One region of the Rahnella sp. PCH160 genome, then DNA from elsewhere that is predicted to be linked to it. Evidence: predicted binding sites of a transcription regulator. Region 1 holds the regulator's gene; each other region holds the start of a gene.

Region 1 (10,384 bases):
GTAGGCCTGGGCGCGGGCGATCCGCGTCAGTCGCTGATGGTCAGCCAGATTTCTCAACAGGTTCAGCCGCAGCATGTTAATCAGGTGTTCACAGGCGTCGGCACCAGCCGTGCGCTGCTCGGGCAGAACGACAGCGTAGTCAACGGTCTGATTTCGCCGACCGGTAAAGTCGGTTTCGTGAAAATTAACACCGGGCCGCTGAGCTCCGCTGCGAGTGACGCGATTGTGCCGGTGGAAACCGCGATTGCGTTGCTCAAAGACATGGGCGGCAGCTCGGTGAAATATTTCCCGATGGGCGGCCTGAAAACCCGCGAGGAGTTCGCCGCCGTGGCGCGTGCCTGTGCAGAACAGGATTTTTGGCTGGAGCCGACCGGCGGTATCGATCTGGAAAACTTCGAGCCGATTATGGAAATTGCGCTGGCCGCTGGCGTGACCAAAATCATCCCGCATATCTACAGCTCTATTATCGACAGCGCGACCGGCAATACGCGTCCTGAAGATGTGAAAACCCTGCTGGCCAGCGTTAAAAAGCTGATTGGTTGAAGGATTTTAACCTTCCGGTGTAATTTTTGATGATTGTAATATCATTCACTGAATGAATTAATAAGCTAACCACTTTGTCGGGCACTGATCAGTGCCCGTTACTGGCTCCGGTCTTTCAGGAAGAACCATGGTGAGATTTCCCAATCAACGGCTGGCGCAGCTTTTCGATGCGCTCCAGACCGAAACCCTGCCTCAGGATGAGCTGGCAAAACGTCTGGCGGTATCGACAAGAACGGTGCGCGCTGACATTACTGCGCTGAATGAAATCATTGCAGGTTACGGCGCGACGTTTGTCCACAGCCGGGGCAGCGGCTATCAGCTGCGCATCGATGATGCGGCGCTGTTTTCGTCGTTACAGCAATCAACGCAACGGAAACCTAACCCGACCCCGCGCACCGCCGCCGGACGGGTGAAGACGTTGCTGATCCGCTTTTTGACCTCAGCTTTTTCATTAAAGCTGGAAGATCTGGCCGATGAGTGGTTTGTCAGCCGGGGAACCCTGCAAAATGATATGGCTGAGGTGAGGGAGCATCTGACGCGCTATCACCTGAATATCGAAACCAAACCGCGCTATGGCATGAAACTGTTCGGCGCTGAGCTGGCGATCCGTGCCTGTCTGACTGATTTGCTGTTTCAGCTGGATGCCGAAGAACAGGCGAATCCGCTACTGAAGGCCGAAAGTCTGGAGCCGGAAGCCTTAGCTCCGTTAACGCGTTTTATGCATCAGTTGCTGACGCAGTCTTCCATTCGGCTGACGGATGAAGGCGAGCAGTACCTGATCCTTTACTGCGCCGTGGCGATCAAGCGGATTACCGGCGGTTATCCGCTGACGGATTTCGATGCTGAAGAGGGCGATCCAGCGGTGAAGCAGGTTTCTGTGCGGCTGGCGGCAGAACTGAAAAATCTGGTCGGGAAGGAAATTCCGGCTTCGGAAGAGGCGTATCTGCGGGTGAATATCGCCGCGCGCCGCGTACAGCAAATTTTGCCGACGGACATTAACGCCGACGACGATGAATCGCTGGTCGATTACATTCTTTCGTACATCAACTCGCACTATAACTATGATTTGCAGGGCGATAAGCAGCTTCGCGCGGATCTGCTCACGCACATCAAAACCATGATTACGCGGGTGAAATACCAGATCAATATCCCCAATCCGCTGCTCAATAATATTAAACAGCATTACCCGATGGCATATGATGTCACGCTGGCAGCAGTTTCAAGCTGGGGAAAATACACGCCGTATACGCTGAGCGAAAATGAGATCGGTTTTCTGGTGCTGCACATCGGCGTCGGGCTGGAGCGGCATTACAACATCGGCTACCAGCGCCACCCGCAGGTCATGCTGGTCTGCGATACCGGTAATTCGACCATCCGCATGATTCAGGCGCAGATTAACCGTAAATATCCGCAGCTGGTGATGAAGCAGGTCGTGTCGCTGCGCGATTACGAGAAGCTCGAACACATCGACGAAGATTTCATTATCTCCAACGCCCGCATTACAGAGAAGAATAAACCGGTGGTGGTGCTCTCGCCGTTCCCGACGGAATACCAGATGGAGCAGCTCGGCAAACTGGTGCTGGTCGATCGCACACGGCCTTATATGCTGGAGAAATTCTTCGACGAAAAACACTTCATGATCATCAATGAACCCATGACGCAGGCGGCGCTTTTCCGCCACGTCTGTTCGCAGCTTGAAGCGGAAGGGTATGTCGACCAGGCGTTTTACCCGTCGGTGGTGGAGCGCGAGGAGATTGTCTCGACCATGCTGGGTGAAGGGATTGCGTTACCGCATTCGCTCGGATTGCTGGCGAAGAAAACCGTGGTGATCACGCTGTTATCGCCACACGGGATTGCCTGGGGCGAAGGGGAAACGGCGCACGTGATTTTCCTTCTGGCGATCAGCAAGGCTGATTACGAAGAGGCGATGGCGATTTATGATTTGTTCGTGACGTTTGTGCGGGAACGATCGATGAGCCGTCTGCTGAGCAGTGAGAATTTTGAAAGCTTCAAGGCCATTGCAATAGATTGCCTTTCACGAATTTAGCCTGCGTCCTTGGCGCCGCAGCGGCGTTAGCGGCGTTCGCTCACCCGAATCACTGACTGATGTCAGCTCATCGGGACTCTCTCGCTTGCTGCCTTGCTGCAACGCCAATGACTTTGGCTAAGAGTGGGGGAGTCTTAATCCTCGTCGAAACCGGAGTTGATGAGATTAACGACGGCGGTCAGCGCCTGTTCTTCGTCGGGGCCGGTGGCTTCGATTTCAATCTGCTGACCTTTCGGAGAATCGAGCATCAGCAGGGCAATCACGCTGCTGGCTTCCGCCTCAATGCCTGTGCCGTTGCGCAGCATCACTTCTGACTCAAAGCTCTGCACCAGTTCAAATAACTTCATCGCCGGACGGGCATGCATCCCTAACCGGTTTTTGATTTCTACCGTTTGTTTAACCGTCATGATTTGCGTTTTTCCAGCGTGCGATGGCGGGACTGGACATTCTTCCCACGGGTACGGAAATAGTCTGCCAGCTCTTCGGCGATATACACCGAGCGGTGCTTACCGCCGGTACAGCCAATGGCGACGGTCAGATAGCTGCGGTTGTTGGTTTCCAGCGCCGGCAGCCATTGTTCAAGGTAGCTGCGCGTCTGGTAGATAAAGTTATGCACTTCGGTATGACGGTCAAGGAACGCGGCGACCGGTTTGTCGAGGCCGGTCATCGGACGCAGTTTCGGATCCCAGTGCGGGTTCGGCAGGAAGCGCACGTCGAAAACGTAATCCGCATCAATCGGAATACCGTGTTTAAAACCAAAGGATTCAAAGACCATGGTCAGTTCACGTTCGCGTTTGCCCAGCAGGCGTGTACGCAGCATTTCAGCCAGTTCATGAACGGACATCTCGGAGGTATCGATGATGAGATCGGCGGCAGAGCGCAAAGGCTCCAGCAAATCGGCTTCTTCATCGATAGCACTTTCAAGGGACAAGTTTTTGCTGGAAAGCGGGTGCAGACGACGGGTGTCGCTGTAACGGCGGATCAGGGTATTACGGTCAGCGTCGAGGAACAGCAACTGTGGCGAAAAGCTTTCCGGCAGCTGTGACATCGCATGCTCATAAACTTCCGGTGTTTCTGGCATGTTGCGAACGTCAATGCTGACGGCCGCAGACGTATTGCGTTCGACAAGGGTCTGGGCAAGCTGCGGCAATAATACGACCGGCAGGTTATCCACACAGTAAAAACCCATGTCTTCCAATGCCCTAAGGGCAACCGACTTCCCGGAACCGGAACGGCCGCTGACAATCATCAGCACCATGGTGTCACTCCCCTGGCATTCAGTGTTCAGAATTCATTTTCCCGGTGCGCTACCGGGAATAAGTAATTTATTCGTTTTCAGTCATTATATGGAACAATTCTTCGTCACTTTGCGCTCCGCGCAGACGACGACACACCCCTTTATCCGCCAGTTTTTTCGCGACTAAAGACAGGGTATGTAAATGGGTTTTACATTGATCTGCCGGAACCAGCAAGGCAAAAAGCAAATCCACAGGCTGATTATCGATAGCGTCGAAAGCGATCGGCTGTTCAAGCTGAATGAACACCCCGACGGCACGTAAAGTGTCTTCTTCCAGCTTTCCGTGCGGAATCGCGATCCCGGCACCGATCCCGGTGCTGCCCATGCGTTCACGGGTCAAAATGGCGTCAAAAATCACCTGCGGTGACAAATTTAATTGTTTGGCCGCCAGTTCGCTGATGATTTCCAGTGCGCGTTTTTTGCTGGCGCAATGAACGCCGCTTTTAGTGCATTCGGCATTAAGCACCGACGTTAATTGCATTGCAGTATCGTTAATCATGTCATCTTTCACTTTTGCGCTGTTTCACCCTTAAAGCTATATCGGCTCGTTTCCCGAAGGTCACAAGCCGATGCCCGAAGGTTTGTAGCACAGGGTTGGCTACATGAATGTCAGTGCTGTTTCAGTTTGTCTTTGTGCTTGTTCAACTGACGGGCCAGTTTATCAACCAGGCCGTCAATTGCCGCGTACATATCCTGATGTTCCGAGGTGGCATGCAACTCGCCTCCGTTCACATGCAAAGTGGCTTCCGCGACTTTCTGCACCTTTTCAACGCTCAACACCACATACACCTGATTAATCCGGTCGAAATACTGCTCAAGCTTGGCCAGCTTCGACGTGATGAATTCTCTCAGGGGATCCGTGATCTCAATGTGATGTCCGGTAATGTTGAGCTGCATAATGTCTTCCTTCTCTGTTGAGGTCAAACTAACTGTTTACGTTGGTTTGAGGGCGGGATGGACAAAGACTCTCGGTATTTGGCGACAGTCCTGCGGGCCACCATGATCCCCTGATCGGAAAGCAGGGTGGCTAACTTACTGTCACTGAGCGGTTTTACAGGATTCTCCGCTGCGATTAATTTCTTCACCAGCGCGCGGATCGCGGTTGACGATGCCTCGCCGCCGCTGTCTGTACTGACATGGCTGGAGAAAAAATACTTCAGTTCGAAAATGCCACGCGGGCTGTGCAGGAACTTCTGCGTCGTTACGCGTGAAATTGTCGATTCATGCATTTCCACGGCGCTGGCGATATCGGCCAACACCATGGGTTTCATAAATTCGTCACCTGACTCAAAGAACGCCTGCTGCTGCTCAACGATACAACGCGTCACTTTCAATAAGGTGTCGTTACGGCTTTCCAGGCTTTTGATCAGCCATTTGGCTTCCTGCAAATTGCTGCGGATAAATTGTCCGTCGCTGTCGCTGCGTGCGGAGTTTCCCATCGCGGCGTATTGCTGGTTGATCTTCAAACGCGGAATGCTGTCGGAGTTCAGTTCTACCGTCCAGACGCCCGTCACTTTACGCACCAGCACATCGGGGATCACATATTCGGATTCACCGGTGTTGATCGACTGGCCCGGACGCGGATCGAGAGACTGAATCAGCTGCATCGCTCCTTTCAGTGTATCTTCTTTTAGCCGGGTTGAACGCATAAGTGCGCGGAAATCATGGTTCGCCAGCAAATCCAGATGTTCGCTGATAATCAGACGGGCTTCGGTGAGGAAAGGGGTGTCTGTGGCGTACTGGGAAAGCTGGATCAGCAGGCAGTCACGGAGGTCACGCGCTGCCACACCGACCGGGTCAAAACGCTGAACGCGTTTGAGAACGGCTTCCACTTCGTCCATGCTGACGTTGTCGTCACCGATGCTTTCGAGGATGTCGTCAAGGGAAATGGTCAGGTAGCCGGTATCGTCTACGGCATCAACAATGGACGTTGCGATCGCGGCGTCAGTATCAGTAAACGGCGTCAGCTCAACCTGCCACATCAGGTAATCCTGAAGTGTCTGGGTGGTTTCGCCCTGATAAATCGGCAGCTCGTCGTCGCTGTAATCGTTGCCGGTGCCGGAAGGCGTGCCCGCGGTATAAATCTCGTCCCAGGTGGCGTCCAGCGGCAACTCTTCGGGCATGTCTTTTTGCTCGAGGGCTTCGCGGGTGTCTAACCCTTCGCTGTCCGGTGTTTCTACCGCATCAATCTCTTCATGCAGGTCAGTTTGTTCCAGCAGAGGGTTGCTCTCCAGCGCCAGTTGGATCTCCTGTTGGAGCTCAAGCGTGGACAGTTGCAACAGGCGTATGGCCTGTTGTAACTGAGGAGTCATTGCCAATTGTTGGCTGAGTCTGAGTTGCAAACCTTGCTTCATATCTTGGTTTTATTTCCGTTGATTACACACTGAGTAACTTCTGTCAGAGACCTGCCCGTGAGACTTTACGTCGAAACGGGCACGGTTCCGGCGGCACAGATCACAGACGGAATTCTTCACCAAGATAAACGCGTTTAACCTGTTCATCAGCAAGAATGTCGGCTGGCGTGCCGTGGGCGATCAATTTGCCCTGACTGACGATATAGGCACGCTCACAAACGTCGAGAGTTTCGCGAACGTTGTGGTCAGTGATCAGTACGCCGAGGCCACTGTCACGCAAATGCTCAATGATTTTTTTGATGTCGATGACGGAAATCGGGTCAACCCCGGCGAACGGTTCATCCAGCAGGATAAACTTAGGGTTCGCTGCCAGCGCGCGGGCAATTTCAACACGACGTCGTTCGCCACCGGACAATGACTGACCGAGGTTATCGCGCAAATGAGAAATATGGAACTCTTCCATTAACTCGTTGGCGCGGTCGTTACGCTGTTCTTTATTCAGATCGTCACGGATTTGCAACACCGCCATCAGGTTATCAAACACGCTCAGACGGCGGAAGATGGAGGCTTCCTGAGGAAGATAGCCAATACCGCGACGGGCACGGGTATGCAATGGCAGAAGACTGATGTCTTCATCGTCAACGATGATGCGGCCTGCATCACGTTGCACAATCCCGACGACCATGTAGAAGGTGGTGGTTTTACCCGCCCCGTTTGGCCCCAGCAATCCGACGATTTCTCCCGAATTAACATTCAGGCTGACATCTTCAACGACCTTGCGGCCTTTGTATGCCTTGGCCAGATTCTCTGCGATTAATTTTGCCATAAAATATCAGTTACTCTTTTTGGTCGGCTGGCCGCCTGCTGCAGGCGTTTTTTGTTGCAGCTGCGAAGGAACCAGAACGGTCGTCACACGGTTGCCTTTATCACTGAAGGCTTCCATTTGCTGTTTCTGCACCAGATAGGTAATACGATCGCCTTTCACGTTGCTGTCGAGTTGTTCAAGGTAAGCATTACCGGTCAGGGTCACGAGATCGTTTTCCACTTCGTAGCGGACTTTCTGCGCATGGCCTTTCACCGGCTTGCCGTTGTCCTGCATCTGGTAGAACGTGACCGGATTGCCGTAACCTTCCACCACTTCTTTGCCGGATACGCCCTGAGGACGGATCACAACAACTTTATCGGCTTTCACCTGGATGGTGCCCTGATTAACCACGACGTTACCGGTGAAGGTGGCCGTGTTGGTGTTCACATCCAGCGCCTGATTGGCGGAATCAATGGTGATCGGCTTCGTGGTGTCGTCTTTTAAAGCGAATGCCGGAATGCTCACGGCTAACAACGAGCTGACGATCAGGAGATCACGGATTTTATTTTTTGCTTGGAATTTCATAAGAGGTCGTTACCTTTTCGATCAGCTGTGCTGTCTTATCACGCAGATTGCCGCGCATTTTCATGCCGTTAGATGTAAAACCTGTGCCATAAAGCGTTACTTCATCGTCTGAGGCAACGTCCTGTGTCGTCAGGTTAACCCGGGCATTATCCGTTTTGATTCTTTGTAGCTGAGAAGTCTCTGGCGTCAGGCTATCGCCCTGCACATGCCCATAAAGATAGAGCATTTTATCCTGAGTCAACTTGGCCTTATCAGAACGCAGCACCCAGGTGGGTGTTTTATTCTTGTCATACATGGTCGCGACCGGGTTGGTAAACCACGTCACCTGATCGGCGGTATAGTATTTTACCTGGTCTGAAACCAATTTATACGTCAGGCTGCCCGTCGGGTCATACACCATCGTGACCGTGTGGGATGTCTGGTAAGTTGGATCCTGATCGTTAACCGCCTGCGGTGCGTCATCGCTGCTATCAGACAATGACCAGCCCACCAGAATCAGAACGATGGCCGTCAGGACCAGGATAATCCAAAGTTTTGTTTTACTCATATCGACAGCCCTTTGGCGTCCTCCAGCTTGCCCTGCGCCAGCAGAATCAAATCACACAATTCGCGCACTGCGCCACGTCCGCCAGCGATGCGGGTAACGTAATCTGCTTTCGGCAACAGAATCGGATGTGCATCCTGAACCGCCACGGAAAGACCCACTTCGGCCATCACCGGCCAGTCGATCAGGTCATCGCCGATGTAGGCCACTTCTTCGGCCCGCAATGACAGTGTATCTAACAGTTCACGGAAGGCCAAAAGCTTATCCGATTGCCCCTGATACAAATGGCGGATACCGAGGGTTTTAGCGCGATCTTCCAGTAATTTCGCATTGCGGCCTGTAATAATCGCGACCTCAATGTCAGATGTCAGCAGGCAACGGATGCCGTAACCGTCGCGGACGTTAAAACTTTTCAGCTCTTCTCCCTGATTTCCCATGTAGATCAGGCCGTCGGACATGACGCCATCCACATCACAAATCAGCAGGCGAACGGCTTTGGCGCGTTCGAGCACGTGGGTGCTGACCGGACCATAGCAGGTCTCCACCAGGGCTGCGCTATGATTCATTCGGGCTATTCCTCAATTAAACTACGCCAGCGCGCAGCATATCGTGCATATGTAACACACCTAACAACTGGTCACCATCGGCAACCATCACGCAGGTAATGTGTTTGTCTTGCATCAGATTCAGTGCGTCGACTGCCAGAAGCGATGGCCGGACGCGGATCCCGCCGGTCGTCATCACGTCTGCAATCGCCGCATTATTAATGTTCACGCCCATGTCAAAGATGCGGCGTAAGTCACCATCGGTAAAGATCCCTTCGATTTTCATCAAATCGTTGCAGATAACCGTCATGCCCAGATTTTTGCGGGTGATTTCCAGCAGGGCGTCACGCAAAGAAGCATCACGGCTGACGTGGGGGATCTCATCGCCGGTGTGCATAATATCGCTGACGCGCAGTAAGAGCTTGCGACCCAGTGCTCCGCCGGGGTGTGACAGGGCGAAATCTTCAGGGGTGAATCCGCGGGCTTCAAGCAGTGCCACGGCGAGCGCATCGCCCATGACTAAAACCGCAGTGGTGCTGCTGGTCGGTGCCAGCCCCAGCGGGCAGGCTTCTTTCGGCACGCGCACGCAGAGATGCACATCGGCGGCTTTGCCCATCGTGCTTTCCGGGTTGGACGTCATGCAGATAAGCGTGATATTCAGCCGTTTTAGCACCGGGATCAGCCCCAGAATTTCGTGAGCCTCGCCGGAATTGGAAATCAGTATGACGATATCTTGCTTCGAGACCATGCCCAGATCGCCGTGGCTGGCTTCGCCGGGGTGGACAAAAAATGCCGGCGTGCCGGTGCTGGCAAACGTCGCGGCCATCTTGCGGCCAATATGCCCGGATTTGCCCATTCCCATGACGACGACTTTTCCGGTGCAGGCGAAGATTTTTTCGCATGCACGGGTAAAGTCACCGTTAATGTATTGATCTAACTGCTCAAGTCCTTCACGTTCTGTTTTTAGCACATCACGCCCGACGGCCTGGAAATCAAAGTCGGAGGCGAAGGTAAAGTTAGCCATAGTCAGTTCCTGACAGAGTTCAGAAGGCAATGCTGTCCGGTAACAGGAACAGCACTGCCATATAAGCGATAAATCCGCACAGCAATAATGCACCGGCCAGATGCCCGATCCGGTGCTTGCGCATCAGGCACAGGCCGGAAAGCACCACGCTGACCGCCAGCATCACCCAGTAATCGCGGTGAAACGCATCCGGGTTAAACGAGCCGGGTGCCACCAGTGCGGGTAATCCCAGCACCAGACAGGTGTTAAAAATGTTGGCACCAATGATATTGCCCAGTGCGATATCATCTTCACCTTTAATTGCTCCGGCGATGAAGGTCGCCAGTTCCGGCAGGCTGGTGCCGATGGCGATGACCGTCAGGCCAATCACCAGCTCGCTGACACCAAAATACCGCGCAATGACTGTACTGTTGTCGACAATCATGCCGGACGCCAGCGGCATGATAATAAAGCCCAACGCCAGCCACAGAAATGCCACGGTGTTGCTGCTGTCTTGCGGAAGCTCGGACATTTGCTCGTAGGTCAGCGTGTCCAGCCCTTCTTTTTCGGCCGCACGGGCGATTTTTATCATCAGCAGCATAAACGCGGCAGCACTGGCCAGCAGTAAAACGCCATCCAGCCGGCTGAGTTCACCGTCGCT
Region 2 (10,384 bases), 450 kb from region 1:
CTGAAGTCATGGTCATGAATTCAGTACGGAAGCCGATCAGACCACGAGCAGGGATCAGGTAATCAAGACGGATACGACCTTTACCGTCTGGGATCATGTCTTTGACATCGCCTTTACGCTCACCCATGGCCTGCATTACAGAACCCTGGTGTTGCTCTTCGATATCCAGTGTCACGTTCTCGAATGGCTCTTGCATACGGCCATCGATTTTACGGTTGATTACTTTAGGACGGGAAACCGCCAGCTCGAAACCTTCGCGACGCATATTTTCGATCAGAACCGACAGGTGAAGTTCACCACGGCCTGAAACGCGGAATGCATCAGCATCTTCAGTTTCTTCAACACGCAATGCAACGTTGTGCACCAGTTCTTTGTTCAGACGGTCAAGGATCTGACGTGAAGTCACATACTTACCTTCTTTACCACAGAACGGAGAGGTGTTAACACAGAAGTACATGGTCACGGTTGGTTCATCAACGCTCAGCGCTGGCAGTGCTTCAACATTTGTCGGGTCACAGATTGTGTCGGAAATGTTCAGCTCACCCAGACCGGTGATTGCGATGATGTCGCCAGCTTCAGCAACGGTCGCTTCGATACGCTCAAGGCCCATGTGGGTCAGAACTTTACCGACTTTACCGTTACGTGTTTTACCTTCGCTGTCGATCACAGTGACCTGTTGGTTAGGTTTAACAGTACCACGCTTGATACGACCGATGCCGATGACGCCAACATAGTTGTTGTAGTCCAGCTGAGAGATTTGCATCTGGAAAGGCGCTTCCATCTCAACTTGTGGCGGAGATACGTGGTCAACAATTGCCTGGTACAGCGGGGTCATGTCTTCGGCCATATCGTTATGGTCGTTACCCGCGATACCCAACAGTGCAGATGCATAGATGATTGGGAAGTCGAGTTGTTCGTCAGTTGCGTCAAGGTTTACGAACAGGTCGAAGACCTGATCAACAACCCAGTCAGGACGCGCGCCAGGGCGGTCAACTTTGTTGATTACCACGATCGGCTTCAGACCATTAGCGAATGCTTTTTTGGTCACGAAACGGGTTTGCGGCATTGGGCCATCCATTGCATCCACAACCAGCAGCACCGAGTCGACCATTGACATCACACGCTCTACCTCACCGCCGAAGTCGGCGTGTCCAGGGGTATCCACGATGTTGATGCGGTAGTCTTTCCAATTAATGGCGGTGTTTTTTGCGAGGATGGTAATCCCACGCTCTTTCTCCAAATCGTTGGAGTCCATTACGCGTTCGGTAGCTTCTACACGTTCTCCGAAAGTACCGGATTGTTGCAGCAGTTTGTCGACCAGGGTGGTTTTACCATGGTCAACGTGGGCAATAATGGCGATGTTACGCAAATTTTCGATCACAGCTTTGCCTCAGGCATTAGAAATAGCGCGCTATTGTACACGTATTAAGCGAGGTTCTAAACAAGATCACAAGGATCTTGTTGAAACAACTTGTGGATGGCTACTTTGTGATCCCTTTCACGGTGCAAAAGAACCAATGAACCATTATGACGCACCTTTTTGGTGCCTTGCATCTCACGATTAGCACCATTGTAGTGCATGAATTCCGTTATGGTGCATACTTATTGAGTGCAAAAGCCCTGTAAAATGGCGTTGTTTGCATTTTCTCAAAGTTGGCACAGTTTTCGCTAATACTTTTTAGAGTAAAAGTTTTTTAGGGTAAAAAGTTTTTACAGGGTGAAAAGAGTCTGATCAGACAAATGATAGTGCTGTTTAGGCCACACGCCAGTTCAAGTAAGGCTGTTATTTCCAACTAAAGACCAAAAATGGTTATTCGTTCCACGACGATAATGAGAAATTCGGGAGAACTAGTATGTCCGCTGAACACGTTTTGACGATGCTGAATGAGCATGAAGTGAAATTCGTAGATTTGCGTTTCACTGACACCAAGGGTAAAGAACAGCACGTCACCATTCCAGCGCACCAGGTAAGCGCTGACTTCTTCGAAGAAGGCAAAATGTTTGATGGTTCATCCATCGGTGGCTGGAAAGGCATTAACGAATCTGACATGGTTCTGATGCCAGATGCGAGCACTGCTGTTCTTGACCCATTCTACGAAGAAACCACGCTGATCATTCGCTGCGACATCCTTGAGCCAACCACTCTGCAAGGTTATGACCGCGACCCACGCTCTACCGCAAAACGTGCAGAAGACTTCCTGCGCTCTTCCGGTATCGCGGACACCGTCCTGTTCGGGCCAGAACCAGAATTTTTCCTGTTTGATGATGTGCGCTTCGGCAGCAGCATCTCCGGTTCCCACGTTGCTATCGATGATATCGAAGGCGCATGGAATTCAAGCACCAAATACGAAGGCGGCAACAAAGGCCACCGTCCTGCAGTTAAAGGTGGTTACTTCCCGGTTCCTCCGGTCGACTCCTCCCAGGATCTGCGTTCTACCATGTGTCTGACCATGGAAGAAATGGGCCTGGTTGTTGAAGCCCACCACCACGAAGTAGCAACGGCTGGCCAGAACGAAGTGGCAACACGCTTCAACACGCTGACCAAGAAAGCTGACGAAATCCAAATCTACAAATACGTGGTTCACAACGTTGCTCACGCATTTGGCAAAACGGCGACCTTCATGCCAAAACCAATGTTTGGCGATAACGGTTCCGGTATGCACTGCCACATGTCTTTGTCCAAGAACGGTAATAACCTGTTCTCTGGTGACAAATACGGCGGCCTGTCTGAAATGGCACTGTTCTACATCGGCGGTATCATCAAACACGCTAAAGCGATCAACGCCTACGCTAACCCGACGACCAACTCCTACAAGCGTTTGGTCCCGGGCTACGAAGCACCCGTCATGCTGGCGTATTCTGCGCGTAACCGTTCTGCGTCTATCCGTATTCCACACGTATCCAGCCCGAAAGCAATGCGTATCGAAGCACGCTTCCCTGATCCAGCGGCTAACCCATACCTGGCGTTTGCTGCACTGATGATGGCTGGCCTGGACGGTATCATCAACAAGATCCACCCTGGCGACGCGATGGATAAAAACCTGTATGACCTGCCACCGGAAGAAGAAGCAGAAATTCCAAAAGTTGCAGGTTCACTGGAAGAAGCTCTGAACGCACTGAACGAAGACCGTGAGTTCCTGACTCGCGGCGGCGTGTTCACTGATGACGCTATCGATGCATACATCGGTCTGCGTAAAGAAGAAATGGACCGTGTGCGCATGACTCCACACCCGGTTGAGTTCGAACTGTACTACAGCGTTTAATTTCTGATTAAACCCTGAACTCAGCGCCAGTCGTTTGGCCGGTGCTGAGCGTAATACCCGACTGAAGGCCTGGTAGTCAGAAAGCCTTTAGCGTCAAAATTAAGTAAGACGATTTTATTTGTTGCCGTGGAAACTTTCAGCCCATCTCCGGATGGGCTTTTTTCTCCACACTCTTTCCTGCTTAACCCCTCTGACCCGTGATTTCGCCGGGTAGCGAGATAAAAATGCACCCATCAGGTGCGGGAGACTGCGGTATGGCAACTGGCAAGCTGCCCGATGCTGGGCAGATCCTGAATTCCTTAATCAACAGCGTTCTGTTGTTGGACGACGATTTGGCTGTGCATTATGCCAATCCTGCCGCTCAGCAGTTACTGGCGCAAAGTTCCCGCAAACTCTTTGGCACCCCTTTGCCGGAACTGGTGGGGTATTTTTCGCTCAATATCGAGTTAATGCGTGAAAGTCTGACCGCCGGACAGGGCTTTACAGACAGCGAAGTGACCTTAGTGGTCGATGGCCGCGCACATGTGTTGTCACTGACCGCACAGATGCTGCCGGAAGGTTTCATTCTGGTCGAACTGGCGCCGATGGATAACCAGAGACGCCTGAGTCAGGAACAACTGCAACATGCTCAACAGGTTGCCGCGCGTGATTTGATCCGCGGCCTGGCCCATGAAATTAAAAACCCGCTCGGCGGGCTGCGTGGTGCTGCCCAGTTGTTATCCAGAGCATTGCCCGACCCGGCTCTGCTGGAATACACCAAAGTTATTATTGAGCAGGCTGACCGTCTGCGTAATTTGGTTGATCGCCTGCTGGGGCCACAACGCCCTAGCCAGCACGTCACACAAAGTATTCATCAGGTTGCCGAACGCGTTTGCCAGTTGGTGTCGATGGAAAAGCCGGATAACGTTCAATTAGTGCGGGACTATGACCCTAGCCTGCCGGAACTGGCCCACGACCCGGATCAGATAGAACAGATTTTGTTAAACATCACCCGCAACGCATTGCAGGCGCTCGGGGACGAAGGCGGCACAATTACGTTGCGCACGCGCACTGCTTTCCAGATTACGTTACACGGCGTGCGTTATCGTCTGGTGGCCCGTATCGATATTGAAGATGACGGCCCCGGCGTACCGGCGCATTTGCAGGACACCCTTTTTTACCCCATGGTCAGTGGCCGCGAAGGGGGCACCGGTTTAGGCCTGTCCATCGCACGCAGTTTGATTGATCAGCATTCGGGTAAAGTTGAATTTAACAGTTGGCCAGGACACACCGAATTCTCGGTTTTCCTGCCTATTCGCCAGTGAGGTTCTTATGCAACGAGGGATAGTCTGGATCGTCGATGACGATAGCTCCATCCGCTGGGTACTTGAACGCGCGCTCACCGGAGCCGGTTTAACCTGCACCACGTTTGACAGCGGCAATGAAGTGCTTGATGCCATTGCGACTCAAACCCCTGACGTTTTGTTATCAGATATTCGTATGCCCGGCATGGACGGTTTAGCGCTGTTAAAACAGATTAAACAACGCCATCCGATGCTTCCGGTCATCATAATGACAGCGCATTCCGATCTGGATGCAGCGGTCAGCGCCTATCAGCAAGGTGCATTTGATTATCTGCCAAAACCGTTCGATATCGATGAAGCCGTTGCGCTTGTCGAACGTGCGATTAGTCATTATCAGGAACAACAGCAACCGGCCCGCACCCAGCCAGCCAGCGGCCCGACGGCGGATATTATTGGTGAAGCGCCAGCAATGCAGGATGTGTTCCGCATTATTGGCCGGTTATCACGCTCCTCAATCAGCGTACTGATTAACGGGGAATCGGGTACCGGTAAAGAGCTGGTCGCCCATGCCCTACACCGCCACAGCCCGCGCGCCAAAGCGCCGTTTATCGCACTGAATATGGCGGCGATCCCGAAAGACCTGATTGAGTCCGAATTATTCGGGCACGAGAAAGGCGCATTTACCGGGGCCAATACCATCCGGCAGGGACGTTTTGAGCAGGCCGATAACGGCACGCTGTTCCTCGATGAAATTGGTGATATGCCGCTCGACGTACAAACCCGCCTGCTGCGCGTGCTGGCTGACGGGCAGTTCTACCGGGTCGGTGGCTATGCGCCAGTGAAAGTGGATGTCCGGATTATTGCGGCCACCCACCAGAATCTGGAGCTGAGGGTTCAGGAAGGCAAATTCCGTGAGGATTTATTCCACCGTCTGAATGTCATCCGCGTGCACCTGCCTCCACTGCGTGAACGTCGTGAAGATATTCCGCGTCTGGCGCGTTACTTCCTGCAAGTTGCGGCGAAAGAGCTGGGTGTTGAAGCCAAGAATCTTCACCCTGAAACTGAAACGGCGCTGACGCGCCTGCCGTGGCAGGGGAACGTGCGCCAGCTGGAAAACACCTGCCGCTGGTTAACCGTTATGGCCGCCGGTCAGGAAGTGTTAATTCAGGATTTACCGAGCGAACTGTTTGAAACGACAGCGCCAGAAACGGGCGGCCAAAGCCTGCCGGACAGCTGGGCAACGCTGCTGGCACAATGGGCCGATCGCGCCCTGCGTTCCGGTCATCAAAACCTGCTGTCAGAAGCACAGCCGGAAATGGAGCGTACGCTATTGACCACGGCTCTGCGTCACACTCAGGGGCACAAACAGGAAGCTGCACGCTTGCTCGGATGGGGGCGAAATACCCTGACCCGTAAACTGAAAGAATTAGGCATGGAATAACGTCATTTGTCTGAAAGCAAAACAGCCGCAGATGCGGCTGTTTTTGTTGGTGCAGAGTGCATCAGATAACGCGGGAGAATTGCTGCTGGCGAACCTGGCGGCGGAGATAAATATCAAAGCACATGCAGATGTTGCGGATCAGCAGACGACCGCGCGGCGTGACCTGAATGTGATTTTCACCGAATTCCACCAGACCGTCTTTGACAAGCGGATCCAGCAACGCTAAATCATCGGCAAAGTAATCCGTAAACTGAATCCCGTAGCGTTTTTCGATATCAGCAAAATCCAGCTCGAAATGGCAGATCAGCGCTTTGATTACGTCGCGGCGCAGGCAATCGTCCCCGGTCATTTCCAGACCCCGCCACAACGCATTTCCTTCTGCTTCTACGCGGGCGTAGTAAGTTTTCAGGTCTTTTTCATTTTGCGCATAGGTGTCGCCCAGGATACTGATCGCCGAAACGCCCATGCCTAACAAATCGCTGTCGCCCTGCGTGGTGTAGCCCTGGAAGTTGCGATGCAATTTACCTTCGCGCTGCGCCACGGCCAGTTCATCATCCGGGCGGGCGAAGTGATCCATGCCGATAAAGCGGTATCCGGAATCCGTTAACGAAGCGATGGTTTCCTGCAAAATCTTCAGCTTTTCTTCGGCACCGGGTAAATCTGCATCTTTGATTTTGCGCTGAGCGGCGAACAGTTTCGGCATATGCGCGTAATTGAAAACACTCAGGCGGTCGGGGTTAAGCTGCGCTACGCGTTTTAGCGTAAACGCAAAACTTTCTGAGGTTTGTTTTGGCAGGCCGTAGATGAGATCGATATTGGTGGAGTTAAAACCCAGCGCACGCGCCCGTTCAATCAGCGCAAAAATGAAGTCTTCGTCCTGCTCGCGGTTTACCAGGCGTTGCACTTCTTTATTGAAATCCTGCACACCCATGCTCAGACGATTAAAACCTTCACTGCGCAGATGGTCGAGAACATCCAGCTCTATTTCACGCGGATCGACTTCCAGCGACATCTCTGCATCAGGCAGGATATCGAAGTGTGCCCGCAGAAGGCTCATCAGACGGCTTATCTGCGCTTTATTCAGGTAAGTCGGAGTACCACCGCCCCAATGAAGCTGGCTGACCTGACGGCCTTTAAAGAGCGGCGCACGGTGGCTGATCTCTTTCTCAAGGACATTAAGATATTCTTCGGCTTTATGCTGCTGACGGGTCACCAGTTTATTGCAGCCGCAGAAATAGCAGAGCTTATGGCAGAAAGGAATGTGCACATACAGCGAGAGGGAACGCTCAGGATAACGCCCAGCCGCTTTTTTAAAGGCTGCATTATCGTAGCTTTCGCTGAATTCGAGTGCTGTTGGATAGGATGTGTATCGCGGACCTGAGTAATTGTACTTCTGGATCAGCGCTAAATCCCAGACGGTTGTCTGTTCTGACATGGGGTGACTTACTCCTTCCGGCGCCGGATGCTGCCGGTTCGCCTCACAGGCAGGCTTTGGGCCTGCCGTGCAAAGGTCGCTCTGCGCAAACGTGCTTTGGTTTTCGATAACCGCCGTAGTTTACCGAATAACCAAAGCAGATAACATGCAAAGAGTAAGGCTATTGCCGGGATGACCCAGCGCATGGCTTAGAAACCGTCTTTTGGATTTCCGCGCTTAAGCAACTGCATCATGTCTTCGTTTTTCTCTTCTTCTTCTTCTTCATCTTCGTCGTCGCCGAGTTCAATGCCGAGGATTTCCATCAGAACATCAATGCGATCCAGCGTCTGATCAACATAAGCCTGATCTTCTGCGCTAAGAGCTTTGCCATCGTCGATGAGATCCAACAGCGAATCCAGACGCGCATCATTTTCCAGCAGCGTCAGTTCTTCTTGCGGTGACATTTTTGGTGTTGCATCTTGCTTCGGCTGAGCCGCTTTTTTAGCCTTCGCCGCATTGTTGGTGACAGTTTCAATAATCAATGGCACGGCTTTCTTGCTGCCGATGCGCGGATCGGATTTTTTAGCATCAGAACCGCTTTGGTTCTGGGCTGCCCCCGGATTAGCGCGTGAGCCAGCTTTATGGCCACGACGCTTGTTGTCACGCTTGCGTTCGCGCGCTTCGATATCAAGCTCGACGCGATTTTTCTTCTTTGTTTTAGTTGTCGCGGTATTGGCACGCGGGGCTTTCGCTGGCTGTTTCATGGCATCTGCTCTTAGGTGTGTACATTTAGTATAGATTTGCGCCGGAATCTAGCAGAAAGCGAACAAAGAAAAAAGGCAGCAAGGTAACCTTGCTGCCTTTTTCTTTCCTTCATCAGAAGGATATTCATCAAACACGTTCCCTGTATAGCGTCAACGTCCCGGTTTTTCCTTTGCCTTTCAGAGCCTCCAGCCCCGTTCATCCTTAAATCGCAATGCATTTCCTGTGATCCGTGAATGCAAAATTCATCCGTGTTTCCCTACTTGCCTTCATCGCGTAAGAATTACTTTACCCGACTGGCGCAAAGGCTCAAGATACCCGCCAATCGCCTGTGAGGTTTCGGAAACACTCAAAATATATCTTATTGATTAAGATAAGAATTAAAGAATACTGCGATAAAACAAGCGAAATATCCCGCATCATGAATAGCAAATGTCTTACATCATGAAGGCAATTTCCCCCGCCTTCATCTCTGTGGTCCCTTCGCCTCATTATTCGGATTTCAAAAACACGAACACATCTCGGCTCTGTTGCAGTTATAATCGCCAGCCAGATACTCATGCCTCACGGAGACGCACGTTTTGACCAGCCAAACATACAACTATCATATGACCCATTTCGTCATGAGCGCCCCGGATATCCGGCACTTGCCAGCTGACGAAGGCATTGAAGTCGCATTTGCTGGTCGTTCAAACGCCGGCAAATCCAGTGCGCTGAATACACTGACACAGCAAAAAAGCCTCGCACGTACCAGTAAAACACCGGGACGTACTCAGCTGATCAACCTGTTCGAAGTCAAACCAGGCATCCGTCTGGTCGATTTGCCGGGTTACGGTTACGCGGAAGTACCGGAAGAAATGAAACGCAAATGGCAGCGCGCGCTGGGCGAATATCTGCAAATGCGTAACTCGCTGAAAGGTCTGGTTGTGCTGATGGATATCCGTCATCCGCTTAAAGATCTGGATCAGCAGATGATTCAGTGGGCTGTCGATGTCGGTACGCCGGTCATGTTATTGCTGACTAAAGCCGACAAACTGGCTTCCGGTGCGCGTCAGGCACAGATCAAAATGGTCCGTGAAGCGGTAAAAGAATTCATGGGCGATATTCAGGTAGAAGCGTTCTCCTCGCCGAAGAAAATGGGCGTGGATAAACTAAGCGACAAGCTGAACACCTGGTTCAGTGAGATCCCACCGGAAGTACTGGAAGAAGAATTGTCCGGCGAATAAAGTTGCCGGCCATTTTTGAATGGCATGTTAAGTAAAAAACATCATCAGGGTGGCCAGCAGGTTGCCCTTTTTTATGGGTCGCGTTTGAGCGAAATCTTTAGCAACGCCATGAAAAGCACAATAAAAAACGCCCCAGACATAAATGCCTGGGGCGGCTAAAATATTCAGCCAAATCCGATTACGTGAAGTAAAAGGTCTGAAAGATAGAACATCTTACCTCTGTACCCTACGAGAGAAACTTTACCCTATTTCCTGACGGGGAAAAAGAACTTTTTGTAGTTTACTTACACAAAAATCGTGGATTATGCGATCACCTTCAAGGTCTGAGCACATAATTCTGTAGCTTAATTACAAAAAAAGCTTAATTCCTATCCACTTAGTCAAATTATCACTTAGTGAGCCTGATCCCAGTTTTCACCCGTTCCGACATCCACTTTTAGCGGAACTGCCAGCGTCATACTCGCTTCCATCAGATCGCGAATTTTCTCGCTCGCTGCCGTGACATCATCCTTATGCACCTCAAACACCAGTTCATCGTGTACCTGCATGATGATGCGGGCACGCGGAGCATCCGGTTGTTTCAGCCAGTCAGCGACGCTGATCATGGCGCGTTTGATAATGTCCGCCGCCGTTCCCTGCATCGGGGCGTTGATTGCAGCACGCTCGGCGCCTTTACGACGCATGGCGTTACTGGATTTAATATCTGGCAGATACAGACGGCGGCCATCAAGCGTTTCAACATAGCCCTGCTCAGACGCCTGAGTGCGGGTGCGCTCCATATATTCGAGTACGCCCGGATAGCGCTCGAAATACAAATCCATATAACGCTGGGACTCTTTACGGGAATGTTCAACTGACGGGACAAACCGAAAGCGCTCATGCCATAAATCAGACCGAAGTTAATTGCCTTGGCGCTGCGACGCTGTTCGCCGGTGACGCTTTCCAGCGGCGTGCCAAAGACTTCCGCTGCGGTCGCCCGGTGAATATCTTTGCCT
Region 3 (10,384 bases), 2.6 Mb from region 1:
TGCGGGCGGGCGAAGCGGCGTCGCTGGACGTGCGGGATCTGGTCTTTCAGTACGACAGCCTTTCCGCGCCGCTGATTAATGGCCTGAACCTGTCGGTGGCGGCGGGAGAAAGTGTGGCGATCACCGGGCCATCGGGGCAGGGGAAGACCACGCTGATGAAAATTATGACCGGTTTACTCTCGCCGACCGAAGGCCGCATTCTGATCAACGGCATGGATATCACCTCCGCCGGGCTGAACAATTACCGCAACTGCATCGCCTGTGTGTTGCAGGATGATACGCTGTTCGCCGGTTCTATCGCCGGGAACATCGCCAGCTTTGACGAGGCAAAAGATGAAGAGCGGATCATCGATTGCGCGCGCCGCTGCAACATCCATGACGACATCGAACGTATGCCGATGGGCTACGAAACGCTGATCAGCGAACTGGGCGGCAGCTTGTCCGGCGGCCAGAAACAGCGGCTGCTGATTGCCCGCGCGTTGTATCGCCGTCCTGCCATTTTGTTCCTCGATGAAGCCACCAGTCATCTGGATCTCGACAATGAAGCGCGTATCAATCAGGCAATAAGCGAACTGGATATCACGCGGATATTCATCGCGCACCGGCCATCGACGATTGCCTCAGCCGATCGTGAGATTAAACTCGGCTAAATCCTCTCTCCGGCGATCCCTTTAATTGGGATCGCCTTTCCAAAAATGCGGCCTCTGTTACATCTCCTCACGGAAAGTTCATCATTTGTTTAAAAGTTATTATAAAATGCGGGCTTCATCGTCTGACGGCGCTGCATTGCCTCCTGCCGTCTGAACTGTCTGCGCTCCTGTTTCTAAAAAATATCAGCGCAACAGATTAATTTTTAGGAGTTTTCATGTCGAATCAGTTCCCGAGCTCACGCCTTCGCCGCCTGAGACAGTCCGAATCCCTGCGCACTCTTTTTCAGGAAACTGAATTCAGCGTCAACGATCTGGTACTGCCGATTTTCGTAGAAGAAGAGACCTCTGAATACGTACCCATCGAAGCCATGCCCGGCGTTTTACGCATTCCCGAATCGCGTCTGGCGTTTGAAATTGAACGCTACGCCCGCGCCGGTATCCGCTCGGTGATGACTTTCGGTATTTCGCATCACATGGATGCGACCGGCAGCGACACCTGGAATGAAAAAGGTCTGGTCGCCCGCATGGCGCGTATCTGTAAAGACACCGTGCCTGAAATGATCGTGATGTCCGACACCTGTTTCTGCGAATACACCTCGCACGGCCACTGTGGCGTATTGCACGATCACGGCGTGGATAACGACGCGACGCTCATTAATCTGGGCAAACAGGCCGTCGTTGCCGCTGCTGCCGGTGCTGATTTTATCGCGCCTTCCGCCGCACAGGACGGTCAGGTGCAGGCCATCCGCAGCGCGCTGGACGCAGCCGGTTTTATTGATACATCAATCATGGCGTACTCAACCAAATTCGCGTCCTCATTGTACGGGCCATTCCGCGAAGCGGGCGGCAGCGTGCTGAAAGGCAACCGCAAGCAATACCAGATGAACCCGATGAACCGCCGCGAAGCGGTGCGCGAGTCACTGCTGGATGAGCAGGAAGGCGCCGATGCGCTGATGGTGAAACCGGCGGGCGCGTATCTGGACGTGATCCGCGATATCCGCGAAGCCTCCCGTCTGCCGCTGGCGGCGTATCAGGTCAGCGGTGAATACGCGATGATCAAATTCGCCGCGCAGGCCGGTGCCATCGACGAACGTGCCGTTGTACGTGAAAGCCTCGGCGCGATCAAACGTGCGGGCGCAGATATTATCCTGACGTACTTTGCGATGGATATTGCTGAAAACGGGATTTAATTCCAGGTGAACTGATAAAGTTCAATGACGGGGCTAAACGCCGGTATCAAAGGGGATCATGTTAAACATGAACCCCTTTTTTTGGAGCTATTCAGCGCAGAAATAGTTCATGTAAAACTACCTCTGATTTCGTATTTCATATCTTAAATTGCCAGGCGTAGAGTGATATCCCGATTTCATTTATTTAAATGAAAATAAAAGGACATTCACTATGGCAAAGGGATTTTTTCTTAGAATCGGCGATAAAACGACATGTGGCGGCGAGATTATCAGCGGGAGCGCTACGCTGCGGTTTCACGGTATGCCCGGAGCACGCATTGGCGATAAAGTCACCTACGGTAAATTTCCAGGAAAGTTTGAAATCGTCGGCGGATTGCCCAAACGACGCAATGAAGGTTTATTGCTTGCGGGAACGTTGCACAGCAACAGCTCTTGTCCCTGCGGGTCGACCTTTATTCCTTCCATCGAAAATGGTTATGAAAAGAAATCGGTAATACTGCCTGAAACAGACGGCTTTGCTGGCTGGCAAAACCCACGCCCCGACGACAGCGAAGAACCCGACCAACATGCGCAGTCCGCCAGACGCAATAAACAAACGCAACCTAACTCTCAACCTTCCCAATTTAAAAACACTCCTGAACAGTCATCGCCATCTGACGAAAAGCCGAAACGTGAAATCACGCTGACGATAGGCGTGTTTTTCGACGGCACGGGCAATAACGCGGTCAATACCGAAAACATGCTGAAAGCCTGCAACAGTGAACATTTTAATTTAAATGATAAAGATGCTCAGTCGGTATTAGCGCAATGCGGGAAAAGGCAAATGGGGTTTTCCGGTTCTGGTGCCACCAGTTACACCGGGTATTACACCAACGTGCATTGGTTGAATACGTTGTATCAACAAAACTTCTCAGCAGAGAGTGCGCACGTTCAAAGAGCAATTTATGTTGAGGGGATTGGCACAAAAGCGGGCAGCCCGGACAGCACCGTGGGTCTGGGCTTGGGAATATCAGATACCGGGGTGGTCGCGAAAACGGATGACGCAGTAGCAAATTTAGCGCAGGCAATTATTGCCGCCAAAGATAATATCCCCGGATATGAAGATATTGTTGTAAAAACTCTACAGTTCGATATTTTCGGCTTCAGCCGCGGAGCCGCCGCCGCCCGGCATTTCGCTAACCGGGTCTTCTCTGAAGACGCTGCAATCGTGACGGCTATTCGTCAGGGGATCGGTGAGGTGGAATATCACGGTATGCCTGCCGGGAAAAACCGTTTTATCGGCCTCTTCGATACCGTCGCGGCCATTGGTACGCCTGCTAATGGCCTGAATCCGCACACAGCCGATACCGGTGAGGTCAATATTGTTCTGCGGCCCGGGATCGCAGAGAAAGTGTTCCAGATTACGGCGCAGAACGAATGCCGCTTTAACTTTGCTTCCAACAGCATAAAAGAGGCGTGGCCGGAGCTGGCGTTACCCGGCGTACATTCGGATATCGGTGGTGGTTATCTGCCTCAGGAACAGGAAAATATCTACCTGAGCCGCCCGCGGGTGGAGACCGTAAAACTGCAAACACCGGGAGATCAGACACAGGTTTACAGGCAGGCAATCGACGACCGGGAAATCCTGGGGGTTGCCCCCACAGTGGCCCCCATCGTATGCACAAACTCAGTGTCACCTGAAACCTGGTATGACGACCGGATGCCGCAGGACCGTTACGGAAACTTTCAAAAACGCAGTTTTGCTGCACTGACAATGCGCGGAAGGGTGGTGAAAAATGACTGGTCGAAGGTGGTGCTGAGAGTCATGCTCGATGCCGCTCAGGAGGCCGGGGCATTTTTGAGGAAATTCAGGACGATGATGATTTGACGCTCCCAAGTGAACTGATTTCGTTTTGCACCAAGGCTATTGCATTTGGCAAGGCAACTCGCCTTGGCCCAACTCCGAACGGCTTTACTCCTCATGAAATTGACCTGATCGCCAGAGATTATATTCACTGCTCGGCGAACTGGAACGCTGTCGTCACAAATGCAGATGGTGTCGTGCAGGGCGGAGCATCACCGGCAGAACTCATCAGTTTTACCAACCGGCCTGACGAGAAGTGGGCCCGCACGGTATACAACATGGACGGCAAAAAACTATGGTCTTAAAAGGGATTTCCTCTCTGCTATTCGTGTTGAGCCTTACTGGCTGTCACTCGCTGGCAGCACAACATACACCGGGTCGCTCAGCACCGGTTGCAGAAGGTGACTGGTCACTGCCTTACGGGAAATGGGAGTTTGCTTTTTTGACTCCTGAGGCATTACCGGCGACGGTGACGCACGTGCGTATTGTCGATACTGCCGGTTATCTGAATACATTCAATATGCTGGATGGAACTCATCAAGACCCCAATATTGTGGGGCGCTGGAGCGATAAAAGCCGGAGTGGAACCGTGAATTACAACAAAGCCAGCCATCCTCCGCAATATATGGTGTTCTGCTGGGATTCTATTATCGACATGAAAACCTACGAAACCAGCCTGTTTTTCCCGCAGGAAGTGTGGGAGAAAATGCGGACTCCAGCCGGCCACAAAGCCCGCTCAGGCAATACGGTCTGGTATAAAACGATGTTATTCGGGCTGGCACCGGAAGGAAAAGTCAGAGTCTGGTTGCAGGACGTCGGTGATTATCCCAATCACCCGGTACACGTAATTAAGCTGCAAACGCTCTCGGGCGATAAGTTGGATGTGTGCAAAGGGATTACCCGGCATTCTAAAGGATATAGTTATACCCAAAAGACTCAGGACTTCATCAAAGGGAAAACATACCCTTACGGCGAATGGTGAATTTGACACACGGTATACAACATGGACGGTAAAAAACTATGGTCTTAAAAGGGATTTTCTCTCTGCTATTCGTGTTGAGCCTTACCGGCTGTCACTTGCAGGCAGCACAACAAACACAGGGTCGCTCGGCACCGGTCGCTGAGGGAGACTGGTCACTGCCTTACGGGAAATGGGGTTTTGCATTCTTTACCCCAGAGGCTCTTCCCGCAACCGTGACTCATGTAAGGATTGTCGACACTGCTGGCTACCTGAATATGTTTAACACCTTGGACGGAACGCAAAGTAATCCTTACAGCGTGGGAAAATGGTTCGATAAAGTTCAACGTGGTACTCATTTCAACAAAGCCAGCCATCCTCCGCAATATATGGTGTTCTGCTGGGACTCCATTATTGACATGAAAACCTACGAAACCAGCCTGTTTTTCCCGCAGGAAGTGTGGGAGAAAATGCGGATTTCTAACGGTAAGGACATGTTCGGCAACACGGCCTGGTATGACACGATGTTATTCGGCTTGGCACCGGAAGGAAAAGTCAGAGTCTGGCTGCAAAACAGCGCGGGTGGGGTCAATTATCCGGTTCCCGTAATTAAGCTGCAAACGCTCTCGGGCGATAAGTTGGATGTGTGCAAAGGGATAACAAAAAGTGATTTCACTTACGGCTACGATCAGGACATCAAAGATTTCATTAAAGGAAAAACCTATCCCTATGGGGCGTGGTGAATACTCAGAGCCGGTCACAACTGGCACTGCCCCGAAAATTGCAGGTATAATCCCTGAAATTATTCAACGGGTTTAGAAACGAAAATGACAAAACTGTCCTTACAAGAGCAATTGCTTAAAGCGGGTTTAGTGACCAGCAAAAAAATGGCCAAAGTCGAAAAAACGGCTAAAAAATCACGAGTTCAGGCTCGTGAAGCCAGAGCGGCTGTGGAAGAAAATAAAAAGGCACAGCTTGAGCGCGATAAGCTGCTCAACGAACAGCAAAAACAAGCGGCGTTATCGAAAGAATATAAAGCGCAGGTGAAGCAGCTTATTGAAATGAACAAAATTGATATTGCAAAAGGTGATATCGGTTTTAACTTCACCGACAATAATTTAATCAAAAAGATATTTGTGGATAAGACGACGCAGGCTCAGCTGATCAGCGGGCGTCTTGCTATTGCGCGTCTGATTGCGGAGAAAACGGGTGAAAGTGAATACGCGATTATTCCCGCCATCGTGGCCGATAAAATTGCCCAGCGGGATGCCAACAGTATCGTATTAAACAGTGCGCTGAGTCAGGAAGAGCAGGATGAAGAAGATCCGTATGCTGACTTTAAAGTGCCTGATGATTTGATGTGGTAAGGGTTGATTTACGTTTGTTTATGTAATCAATAGCATGTTCAGAACGGGCTGTTACACCGCGCGTTGACCGGTTCTCCGCTGACGGGATGAATAAAATCCAGCTCGCTGGCGTGGAGCATCAGTCGGGGCGTGTGTTCTGTCCCCGCCAACAGACGGCCGCCATACAGATCGCAGCCCAAAATAGGGTGCCCCAGATGCTGGCAGTGAATGCGTAACTGATGGGTGCGCCCGGTTTCCGGGGTGAGCTGCACCCGCGTCAACTGCAGTAACGTCCCGTCTTCTAACCTTTGCTCAAAGCGTTCAATGACCTGATAGCGCGATTGCGCGGGCTTGCCGGTGAGCGCACAAATCGACATCAGCGGGAACAGCGCCGGATCTTTGGCAATCGCCGCGTCGATCACCCCTTCGTTGTCGTTCAGATGCCCGCAGAGCAGTGCGCTGTACATTTTTGTCACGGTGCGCTGGCTGAACTGGTGACAGAGAGCAGCGTTAATCGCCTTGTTGCGGGCAATCACCATCAGCCCGGAAGTGCCGAAATCCAGACGATGAATCAGGGTGCAGCCGGGGAATATCTTAACCAGCCGGTAATGCACCGAATCGAGATTTTGCGGATTTTTACCCGAGAGGCTGAGCAGCCCGGAGGGTTTATTGATGAGCACCAGATGCTCATCCTGGAAGAGAATTGCAATCTCGTCATGGCACGGCGGGGCAATAAAAGTATCGATAATCGCAGACATCAGGCAGCCCGGCTGGAAAGTGGGGGAAGATGATAACGAATTTTCAGCCGACTGCCAGAATTAGCGCAGATCTCTGCTTCTCATCACGTAAACCGCAGCGCCTATTTTTTCACAATGCCCGCAATATCATTGGTATTCATCAGATGATAATCGCCGTTCATGTCAGTGTAACTGGTCATGCCGGTATCGCGATCGCGGTCAGGTTCGCCGTGGGCAAAAAGTTGATCACCGGATTTGGTGTTGATCACATAGTCTCTGGCGCAACCGGTTAAGGTCATCGCCACAACTATCGCCGTCAGGCAGGATAATATCTTCATTGTTCAGTCGTTTCCCGTTGCAATCATCTGCCCGCATTACAAAACAACCCGCCGTAAGAAGCAAAGGATAAAAATGTCACCACGCGTAATTGTGTGAACTGAGTGACTGATTTATCAAGGTTCATTTTGGTGCATAGGCTTTCGCTATCTTCTTTTTCACCTGTTTCTCAGCACCAGCGCAGTGCGGTGTGATCCCGTCGTCGTTTCTGTGAGTTGCCCGTAACGCGGGCTGAGCGCTATCTATACTCACAGAGCCCGACACATTATCAGCGGTTTGGAAACACTGGCAGATATTTTGCTTAAGTTTCTATTCGTTGATTCAACCTCGGGAAACTTTTCGTCTTTTGGCAACGGCTTTGAATTTCAAAATTAAGCTTCAGAATTTTCTTTTTAGTTCAGGTTTCTACTCAAACACAGTGCTAAGGATCATGACGATGTCGATGAAATTTATGAGAAGTCCGCTCTCTTTGTTGCTGGCTGGTTGTCTGGTGACCGCTTTCTCCGCGCGTGCGGATATTGTGATTGGCGTCGCGGGTCCGTTTACCGGGCCGAATGCGACTTACGGTGATCAGTACTGGCATGGGGCCACGCAGGCTGCCGAAGACATTAATGCCGCAGGCGGGATTAATGGCGAAAAAATTAAACTGGTGCAGGGTGATGACGCCTGCGAACCGAAACAGGCGGTGGCGGTGGCCAACCGTTTAGTCGATCAGGATAAAGTGCAGGCCGTGGTCGGGCATTTCTGTTCTTCCTCCACCATGCCCGCCTCCGAGGTGTATAACGACGCCGGAATTATTGCCATCACGCCGGGATCCACCAACCCGCAAATCACCGAACGCGGCATGAGTGACATGTTCCGCATGTGTGGCCGCGACGATCAGCAGGGGTTAGTGGCCAGCGATTACATCATCGACAAACTGAAAGCCAAAAAAGTGGTCATCATCCACGACAAAGACACCTACGGGCAGGGGCTGGCGGACGCCACCAAAGCGGCGCTCAACAAACGTGGCGTGAAAGAGGTGATGTACGAAGGGTTGTCTCGCGGTGAAAAAGATTTCAACGCGCTGGTGACCAAAATCAGTGCGCAAAAACCGGATGTGGTGTTCTTCGGCGGCTGCCATCCGGAAGCCGGTCCGTTAGTACGTCAGATGCGTGAACAGGGCGTTCAGGCGACCTTCTTCTCCGGCGACTGTATCGTCAACGAGGAAATGGTGACCGCTGCCGGTGGCCCGCAATACACCAACGGCATTCTGATGACCTTCGGCAAAGACCCGCGCCTGATCCCGGACGGTAAGGCCGTTATCGATAAATTCCGCGCCAGCAAATTCGAGCCGGAAGGTTACACCCTTTATTCCTACGCGTCGGTTCAGGCCATTGCCGCCGCATTCAAAGCCACTGGTGGGACGGATTCCGCCAAAGCCAGCGCCTGGCTGAAAGCCAACAGCGTCGATACCGTCATGGGCAAGAAAGCCTGGGACAGCAAAGGCGATCTCAAAGTTTCCGACTATGTCGTTTATAAGTGGGATGACAAAGGCAAATACCAGGAAGTGAAAGAATAAAACCATATCAGACAAAGACCGCGTTCCGGCGAACGCGGTCGCAAAAAGAGACTGCGTATTTATGGATTCATTCTTTCTGCAACAACTGTTTAATGGCATCACGCTCGGCGCTGTCTACGGTTTGATCGCCATCGGCTACACCATGGTTTACGGCATTATTGGCATGATTAACTTCGCCCACGGCGAGGTTTACATGATTTCTGCGTACCTGTGCGCCATCGCATTGGCGCTACTTTCCTTCTTCGGATTGCACTCCTTTCCGCTGCTGATCCTCGGCACGCTGGTGTTCACCATTGTGGTGACCGGCGTTTATGGCTGGGCGATTGAACGCATCGCCTACAAACCGTTGCGAAACTCTACCCGCCTCGCGCCGCTGATCTCCGCCATCGGGATGTCGCTCATCCTGCAAAACTACGCTCAAATCAGCCAGGGCCCGAGGCAGCAGGGGATCCCGACGATGTTTGATGGCGCGCTGCGTTTCCATATTGGCGACAGTTTCGTGCAAATGACGTACACCAAGCTGTTCATTCTGCTGGCTTCCTTCGTCGGGATGCTGGTGCTGTCGTGGATTATCAGTAATACCAAGCTCGGGCGGATGTGTCGCGCCGTGCAGCAGGACCGCAAAATGGCGTCGATTCTGGGTATCAATACCGACCGTATCATTTCGCTGGTCTTTATGATTGGCGCGGCGATGGCCGGGCTGGCGGGCGTGCTGGTCACCATGAATTACGGCACGTTTGATTTTTACGCCGGATTCATCATCGGTATCAAAGCATTTACGGCGGCAGTGTTGGGCGGCATTGGTTCGTTGCCCGGCGCGATGCTGGGCGGGTTGATTCTGGGGATCGCCGAGGCGCAGTTCTCGGGCATGGTGAACTCGGATTATAAAGATGTCTTTTCGTTTGGATTGCTGGTGGTGATCCTCATTTTCCGCCCTCAGGGCCTGCTGGGTCGTCCGGTCGTGACGAAAGTGTGAGGGGAAAAAATGACGTCACAAACTGAGGTGAGGAGCGGTTTTTCGCTCAAACGTTGTGTGCTCGATGCCATTTTTGCCGGGCTGGTTGCGCTGATTATTTTCGGCCCGGTGGTGGGCGTGGTACTTGATGGCTACAGTTTTACATTCCACAGCCAGCGGCTGGTGTGGATTATCGCCGCGGTGATGCTCGGACGTTTCCTGCTCAGCGCTTTTTTGGAAACGCCGTCAGGGCAGAAAATGCGTGCGCGGTTCGAGGCGGACAGCGCGGGAGTGTATGTGCGTCCGCCGGATTACAAAAGTCACTTGCGCTGGGTCATTCCGCTGATTCTGGTGCTGGCAATTTTCTTCCCGTTCGTGGCCACGAAATACATTTTGACCGTCGCGATTTTAGGGCTGATTTACGTCCTTCTGGGCCTCGGGCTCAATATCGTGGTCGGGCTGGCGGGGTTGTTAGATCTCGGATACGTGGCTTTTTACGCGATTGGCGCGTACGGGCTGGCGCTGGGGTATCAGTATCTTGGCCTCGGGTTCTGGTCGATGCTGCCGCTGGCGGCGCTCATGGCTGCACTGGCGGGCGCGCTGCTGGGTTTCCCGGTGCTGCGTATGCACGGCGATTATCTGGCGATCGTGACGCTCGGTTTCGGGGAAATCATCCGTCTGGTGCTGACCAACTGGCTGTCGTTTACCGGCGGGCCGAACGGCGTGTCCGCGCCGCCGCCCACCTTTTTTGGGCTGGAATTCGGCAGGCACGCGAAAGAGGGCGGCGTGCCGTTTCATGAGTTTTTCC

What was found. Region 1 encodes sigma-54, which starts transcription at its own class of promoters, with help from an activator protein. Its sites were predicted from a motif close to GTTGGCACANNTTTCGCTNT; they were not measured.
Region 2: a site for sigma-54 is predicted at 1,653-1,672, ahead of glnA (glutamate--ammonia ligase). Genes of this name have one in related genera too.
Region 3: a site for sigma-54 is predicted at 7,345-7,364, ahead of ACM5QY_RS18525 (branched-chain amino acid ABC transporter substrate-binding protein). Genes of this name have one in related genera too.

Annotation. Positions count from the first base shown of each region.
Region 1 is NZ_JBLOGT010000001.1:1,457,491-1,467,874, forward strand. Features, by position in the region: gene dagF (2-dehydro-3-deoxy-phosphogluconate aldolase) at 1-543, shown strand, start outside; gene ACM5QY_RS06750 (BglG family transcription antiterminator) at 671-2,590, shown strand; gene npr (PTS phosphocarrier protein NPr) at 2,725-2,997, opposite strand; gene rapZ (RNase adapter RapZ) at 2,994-3,848, opposite strand; gene ptsN (PTS IIA-like nitrogen regulatory protein PtsN) at 3,916-4,398, opposite strand; gene hpf (ribosome hibernation promoting factor) at 4,497-4,784, opposite strand; gene rpoN (RNA polymerase factor sigma-54) at 4,808-6,241, opposite strand; gene lptB (LPS export ABC transporter ATP-binding protein) at 6,342-7,067, opposite strand; gene lptA (lipopolysaccharide ABC transporter substrate-binding protein LptA) at 7,074-7,631, opposite strand; gene lptC (LPS export ABC transporter periplasmic protein LptC) at 7,609-8,178, opposite strand; gene kdsC (3-deoxy-manno-octulosonate-8-phosphatase KdsC) at 8,175-8,741, opposite strand; gene kdsD (arabinose-5-phosphate isomerase KdsD) at 8,758-9,744, opposite strand; gene ACM5QY_RS06805 (calcium/sodium antiporter) at 9,764-10,384, opposite strand, start outside.
Region 2 is NZ_JBLOGT010000001.1:1,009,082-1,019,465, reverse strand. Features, by position in the region: gene typA (ribosome-dependent GTPase TypA) at 1-1,381, opposite strand, end outside; gene glnA (glutamate--ammonia ligase) at 1,854-3,263, shown strand; gene glnL (nitrogen regulation protein NR(II)) at 3,518-4,567, shown strand; gene glnG (nitrogen regulation protein NR(I)) at 4,575-5,987, shown strand; gene hemN (oxygen-independent coproporphyrinogen III oxidase) at 6,049-7,422, opposite strand; gene yihI (Der GTPase-activating protein YihI) at 7,611-8,165, opposite strand; gene yihA (ribosome biogenesis GTP-binding protein YihA/YsxC) at 8,745-9,389, shown strand; gene spfP (small protein SpfP) at 9,554-9,601, opposite strand; partial or broken gene polA (DNA polymerase I) at 9,782-10,384, opposite strand, start outside.
Region 3 is NZ_JBLOGT010000001.1:4,007,636-4,018,019, reverse strand. Features, by position in the region: gene ACM5QY_RS18565 (peptidase domain-containing ABC transporter) at 1-650, shown strand, start outside; gene hemB (porphobilinogen synthase) at 866-1,840, shown strand; partial or broken gene ACM5QY_RS18555 (phospholipase effector Tle1 domain-containing protein) at 2,052-3,988, shown strand; gene ACM5QY_RS18550 (DUF2931 family protein) at 3,979-4,665, shown strand; gene ACM5QY_RS18545 (DUF2931 family protein) at 4,704-5,384, shown strand; gene ACM5QY_RS18540 (DUF2058 domain-containing protein) at 5,469-6,008, shown strand; gene ACM5QY_RS18535 (RluA family pseudouridine synthase) at 6,047-6,745, opposite strand; gene ACM5QY_RS18530 (YgdI/YgdR family lipoprotein) at 6,847-7,062, opposite strand; gene ACM5QY_RS18525 (branched-chain amino acid ABC transporter substrate-binding protein) at 7,497-8,621, shown strand; gene ACM5QY_RS18520 (ABC transporter permease subunit) at 8,683-9,597, shown strand; gene livM (high-affinity branched-chain amino acid ABC transporter permease LivM) at 9,607-10,384, shown strand, end outside.